Prochlorococcus marinus str. MIT 9312: one gene and its partner. Each later gene encodes a partner of the first gene's protein in a complex. Links are inferred from orthologs where the notes say so. Each region holds a gene or a part of one and is shown in the gene's direction. Other genes may lie near its edges.

Evidence for each region.
Region 2: the proteins of tig (region 1) and rpsG are in contact, whole or in part, in a crystal structure (PDB 3GTY), measured with the Thermotoga maritima proteins. The link is inferred for Prochlorococcus marinus str. MIT 9312 from one-to-one orthologs. Residues at the interface, in WP_004081061.1 of Thermotoga maritima: Glu122, Val124, Val129, Leu130, Tyr133, Glu188, Gly259, Ile262, Tyr263, Glu266, Ser270, Glu273, Gln274, Glu277, Arg308, Gln311, Ile312, Ser315, Tyr316, Glu325, Arg329, Arg336, Leu363, Phe366, Trp367, Arg373, Leu377, Arg381, Leu384, Glu387; in WP_004081843.1 of Thermotoga maritima: Lys34, Lys52, Lys55, Glu59, Arg62, Gln63, Glu66, Asn67, Lys69, Val71, Arg95, Ala109, Lys110, Lys111, Gly112, Arg113, Pro114, Glu117, Glu121, Ile124, Ala125, Tyr127, Asn128, Asn129, Thr130, Gly131, Lys135, Asp139, Arg142, Met143.

The regions. Positions count from the first base shown.
Region 1 is NC_007577.1:1,636,617-1,639,770, forward strand. What follows is about bases 169-2,986. They hold tig (trigger factor), read left to right. Parts: upstream 169-763; coding sequence 764-2,209; downstream 2,210-2,986. Other genes in these bases: PMT9312_RS09005 (aspartate-semialdehyde dehydrogenase), read right to left, coding at 169-640; clpP (ATP-dependent Clp endopeptidase proteolytic subunit ClpP), read left to right, coding at 2,275-2,919. In the rest of the region: more of PMT9312_RS09005, read right to left, coding at 1-168; ATP-dependent protease ATP-binding subunit ClpX, read left to right, coding at 3,024-3,154. UniProt on the Bacillus subtilis protein: Involved in protein export. Acts as a chaperone by maintaining the newly synthesized protein in an open conformation. Functions as a peptidyl-prolyl cis-trans isomerase.
Region 2 is NC_007577.1:1,498,759-1,501,782, reverse strand. The notes cover bases 1-2,688. They hold rpsG (30S ribosomal protein S7), read left to right. Parts: upstream 1-953; coding sequence 954-1,424; downstream 1,425-2,688. Other genes in these bases: fusA (elongation factor G), read left to right, coding at 1,522-2,688; rpsL (30S ribosomal protein S12), read left to right, coding at 554-928; gltB (glutamate synthase large subunit), read right to left, coding at 1-359. Outside these bases: more of fusA, read left to right, coding at 2,689-3,024.

The DNA.
Region 1 (3,154 bases):
TATTTGCAAGCATGGGTGAATTATGTAAAAACAAATTAAAAGCTAGGGAGTATGGCAAAACTTCACTTTTTTGCAGATTACCCTGAAGATATTGTTCAGTTAAAAGTTTTAATTCCTCCATCGCCATTTGGCCTGCACCACTTACAGATTGATATGTTGAGACAATAACTCTTTGAATAGTTGAAAGTTTATTTAAAGGGGCTAAAACTAATGTCAACAAAATGGTAGTGCAGTTTGGATTCGCTATTACCCCATCATGATTGAATGCGTCACTAGCATTAACTTCAGGAACTATAAGAGGTACGTTCTTATCTAATCTGAACGCACTGGAATTATCTATAAGTAAAGCATTTTGATCGATAATGGTAGGCAACCATTTTTTTGAAATACTTCCACCGGCTGAAGCTAAAACTAAATCAAGATTCAGAAATTCTTCCTTAGTTGTTTTTTTTGTAACTAATTCTTCACCTTTCCAAATAATTTTTTTTCCTTCTGACCGCTCTGATGAAAGCAAGACCAATTCTGATATTGGGAAATCACGTTGTTCAAGAATTTTGAGTAATTCAGATCCCACAGCACCTGAAGATCCTAAAACAGCAACTTTTAATGGCCTATTAGGCAAAAACGGAGATTGTCTCACACTTTAAAATGATTTTTTAAATAGATTTACTATTTTTTTTACTTTATCAAAAAATTAACTTTCAAGGGAATCACATAATGTGAAATAATTAAGATTCGGCTTATAGTAATAATTACAAAAAACATGGCTAAAGAAGCATTAATAGTCAAAACCACTCCTCTACCTCAAAGTAGAATTTCATTTGAATTAGAAATACCATCTGAGACATGCAAAACGTGTGTAAATGAGACAATCAGTACTATTAGTCGTTCGGCTAAAATTCCGGGCTTTAGACTTGGTAAAATCCCTAAACAAGTCTTAATCCAAAGAATTGGCATCACACAATTACATGCTTCTGCTTTAGAAAAAATAATTGATAAATCATGGCAAGAAGCATTAAAAATAAAATCTATTGAGCCACTAAGTGAGCCAGAATTGGTAGATGGATTTGAATCTTTACTTGCAAAGTTTAGTCCTGAAAAATCACTTAAGTTTACTCTTCAAACTGATGTTGCCCCCGAATTAAAACTAAAGAAATCCAAAGGACTTAGTGTTGAAATCTCAAAAACTAAGTTTGATCCTAAGTCAGTAGATGAAGCGCTAGAAAAATCTAGAAGTCAGTTTGCAAATATTATTCCAGTAACCAATAGAGCAGCGAAATTAGGGGACATTGCTGTAGTTAGTTTCAAAGGGAAATATAAAGATTCTGGAAAAGAAATTGATGGTGGGACAAGTGAATCAATGGATCTTGAATTAGAAAAGAACAAAATGATTCCCGGTTTCGTTGAGGGAATAGTAAAGATGAAAATTGGTGATACTAAAACACTAAACCTGAAATTTCCTGAAGATTATTCTCATGAGGATTCAAGAGGCAAAGAGGCAATCTTTGAAGTAAGTCTTAAGGATCTTAAGGAAAAAGAATTACCTGAACTTAATGACGATTTTGCAAAACAGTCTGGAAACAAAGAATCTTTAAAAGAGTTAAAGAAAGATATTGAAAAGCAACTTAAAGAAAATTTTGAAAAAACTCAAAAAGATATCAAAATTGAAGCTTTATTAGATGCCTTAACAAACGAATTGGTTGCTGAAATTCCAAAATCTATGATTGATATAGAAGTGAGAAATAATATTGAACAAACAGCGCAAAGATTTGCTCAACAAGGTCTTGATGTTAAATCTACTTTCACTCCGGAATTAGTAAAGTCATTATCAGAGTCCACAAGGCCTCAGGCTGAAAAAAATGTTCAAAGAAATTTAGCTCTAAAAGCATTAGCTGAAAAAGAAAACATAACAGTTGAAAAAGATGAAATTGATTTAAAAATGAAAGATTATGAAGATGCAATCTCTCAATCTTCAAAACAAATAGATATTAAAAAGTTAACAGAAGTAATAAGTAAAGATTTACTAAAAGAAAAATTAATAATTTGGCTTGAAGAAAATTCCGAAGTAAAAGAAAAAACTACAAAAGCTTCTCAAGCTTCCAAAACAACAAAAGCGAAAAAAACAACGACAAAAACAACAAAAGCCACAAAAACTGCGACAAAAACAACAAAAGCCACAAAAACTCAAAATAAAAAAGAAAAAAAATAATTTATGAAATTTCCTACTAATTAAACAAAAACCCCTTAAATTATCTATAAGTGGAAAACTATTTTGTGAACTCAGAAAAAAAACATTTAATCCAAAGCTCAATAAGTTCTTACGAAAGTATTCATAAAACTATTGGAGCGGTGCCTACTGTTATAGAACAATCTGGTAGAGGAGAAAGAGCTTTTGATATTTATTCACGACTATTGAGGGAGAGAATAATTTTTTTAGGTAGTGGAATTAACGATCAAGTATCAGACTCTCTTGTTGCACAATTATTATTTCTTGAAGCTGAAGATCCCGAAAAAGACATACAAATATATATCAATTCTCCTGGAGGCTCAGTAACTGCAGGAATGGCCATATACGATACTATGCAACAAATATCCCCAGATGTAGTGACAATATGTTTTGGAGTAGCTGCAAGTATGGGAGCATTTCTACTTTCTGGAGGTGCAAAGGGGAAAAGATTGGCTTTACCTAATTCTAGGATCATGATTCATCAGCCTCTTGGAGGTGCACAAGGTCAAGCAGTAGAGATTGAAATACAAGCAAAAGAAATACTTTTTCTTAAGAAAACATTAAATTCGCTCTTAGCAGAACATACCGGTCAACCTTTGGAAAAAATTAATGAAGATACAGAAAGAGATTACTTTTTATCTCCTTCAGAAGCAGTCGAATATGGATTAATTGATAAAGTTATCAAAAAGTGACAAGGGATACTGATTTTTTAAGAATATGATGACGAATCGATATTTATAAGCAATCCTAGTGAATAGGGAATATTTAACACCTTTCACATTAAAACTTATAATCGATGGCTAAATTCGACGCCCATCTTAAATGTTCATTTTGCGGGAAATCACAAGACCAAGTAAGAAAGCTTATAGCTGGTCCTGGGGTTTATATCTGTGATGAGTGCATAGACCTTTGTAATGAAATTCTCGA
Region 2 (3,024 bases), 140 kb from region 1 along the record:
TCTTCCTCACATATTGTTTTACATTCTTCAATTTTCTCTTTTTTGTTAGGCATAAAAACCATGCCTAAACCTCTAACAAAGTCTTTTTTATTTTGTAGATTCATTTTTTCTTCTAAGTATTTCCATGGAATTGAACATAAAATTCCTGCTCCATCTCCTGAGTCACTATCTCCACCACAACCTCCTCTATGTTCCATGCAGTTAAGACCCTTCAGGGATTGTTTAAGGATCCAGTTGCTTTCAATACCTTTGACATTTGCTATGAAACCAACTCCACACGAATCTTTCTCACCAATTATTCCATTTGGGGAATAACTATCTTGATATGGCTCAACGATTCTTTTAATACTCTCTCCCATAGATTATTTAATTCTATTTATTTATTTATGTATTTCCATTATAAAAATAAATATGAAAATAAATCTAGAGATAATTAATATTTACCAAAGAATTTTAAATTCACAAATTTTAAAAAAATATGATTAAAAACTTTTAGTTGGTGCACATAAAAGGTTATTATGATTAGATGTTTATTTTTTTCTAAATATAATAAATGCCCACCATCTCACAATTAATAGGTTCAGAAAGAAAACGTCTGACTAGGAAAACAAAATCTCCTGCATTAAAATCCTGCCCTGAGAGAAGAGGGGTATGTACAAGAGTTTATACATCAACACCTAAAAAACCTAATTCAGCTTTAAGAAAAGTTGCAAGGGTAAGATTAACTTCTGGTTTTGAAGTGACAGCTTATATCCCTGGAATTGGGCATAATTTGCAAGAACACTCTGTAGTACTACTTAGGGGTGGAAGAGTTAAGGACTTACCAGGAGTCAGATATCATATAATAAGAGGAACTTTAGATACGGCTGGAGTCAAAGATAGACGTCAATCCAGATCTAAGTATGGAGCAAAAGCTCCAAAAGATTAATTTGTAAACATCACTTTTAAAAAACATGTCACGTCGGAATGCAGCAGTAAAAAGACCAGTTCTACCTGATCCTCAATTTAATAGTCGTTTAGCTTCAATGATGATTTCTCGATTGATGAAACACGGTAAAAAATCTACAGCTCAAAGAATATTGTCTGATGCTTTTTCTTTAATAAGTGAGAGAACTGGAGGGGATGCAGTCGAATTATTTGAAACAGCGGTGAAAAATGCTACTCCCCTTGTTGAAGTAAGAGCTAGAAGAGTTGGTGGTGCAACTTACCAAGTGCCTATGGAAGTTCGCCAGGAAAGGGGCACAGCTATGGCATTAAGATGGCTTGTTACATTCTCTCGTGCACGAAATGGTAAAAGTATGTCCCAAAAACTAGCTGGTGAGTTGATGGATGCAGCGAATGAAACTGGTAGTTCAGTTAAAAAAAGAGAAGATACCCATAAAATGGCTGAAGCTAATAAAGCTTTTGCACATTACCGATATTAATTTCGTCAAAAAGGTACTGAAGTAGTTTATTATTATAAAAGTTTACTTTTAGGGTGAACTATACTTATCAAAAATTATTGTATTTGGAGCTTTAAAATTGGCACGCGACTTTCCCCTAGAACGAGTTAGGAATATAGGTATAGCCGCTCATATTGACGCAGGGAAGACAACAACAACTGAAAGAATCTTATTTTATTCAGGTGTTGTTCACAAGATTGGAGAAGTTCATGATGGTGCTGCCGTAACAGATTGGATGGCCCAAGAAAGAGAACGAGGCATAACTATTACTGCTGCTGCAATATCTACAAGTTGGCAAGATCACAGAATCAATATTATTGATACTCCAGGACACGTTGATTTTACTATTGAAGTGGAAAGATCAATGAGAGTCTTAGATGGAGTTATTGCTGTATTTTGTGCTGTAGGAGGAGTTCAGCCTCAATCTGAAACAGTTTGGCGACAAGCAGATAGATACTCTGTTCCAAGAATGGTTTTTGTAAACAAAATGGACCGGACTGGCGCAGATTTTTTAAAAGTTAATAATCAAATTAAAGACCGACTAAAAGCAAATGCACTTCCTATTCAGCTACCTATTGGAGCTGAAGGAGATCTCACGGGCATTATTGATTTGGTTGCTAACAAAGCATATCTTTACAAAAATGACTTAGGTACTGATATTCAGGAAGCACCAATTCCATCTGAAATGGATGATGAAGCTGCTGAGTGGAGATATAAATTGATGGAGAGTGTTGCAGAAAATGATGAAGAGCTAATAGAAACATTTCTCGAAACAGGAGAATTATCTGAAGAACAACTTAAAAAAGGGATAAGAGAAGGGGTTTTAAAACATGGACTAGTTCCTGTATTGTGTGGGTCAGCCTTTAAGAACAAAGGTGTCCAACTTGTTTTAGACGCTGTTGTCGATTATTTGCCAGCTCCAGTTGATGTGAAGCCAATTCAAGGTGTTTTACCAAGTGGCAAAGAAGATGTTAGACCTTCTGATGATAATGCCCCTTTCAGTGCATTAGCTTTCAAAGTGATGTCAGATCCCTATGGGAAATTAACTTTTGTAAGGATGTATTCGGGTGTTCTTTCAAAGGGAAGTTATGTCATGAATTCTACTAAAGATGCTAAAGAGAGAATTTCTAGATTAGTAATTTTAAAGGCTGATGAAAGAGAGGAGGTTGATGAATTGAGAGCTGGAGATTTAGGAGCTGTATTAGGACTTAAGAACACTACAACTGGTGACACTTTATGTAATACAGAAGATCCTATAGTTTTAGAGACCTTGTTTATCCCCGAACCAGTTATCTCTGTGGCCGTTGAGCCAAAAACCAAAGGTGATATGGAAAAATTATCAAAAGCTTTAACTGCTTTGTCCGAAGAGGATCCAACCTTTAGGGTAAGTACTGATCCGGAGACAAATCAAACTGTTATTGCTGGTATGGGCGAGTTGCACCTAGAAATCCTTGTAGACAGAATGTTAAGGGAGTTTAAAGTTGAAGCTAATATTGGAGCTCCTCAGGTTTCATATAGAGAGACCATCAGGTCTAGCTCTAAAGGTGAAGGTAAATATGCAAGACAAACTGGAGGAAAAGGT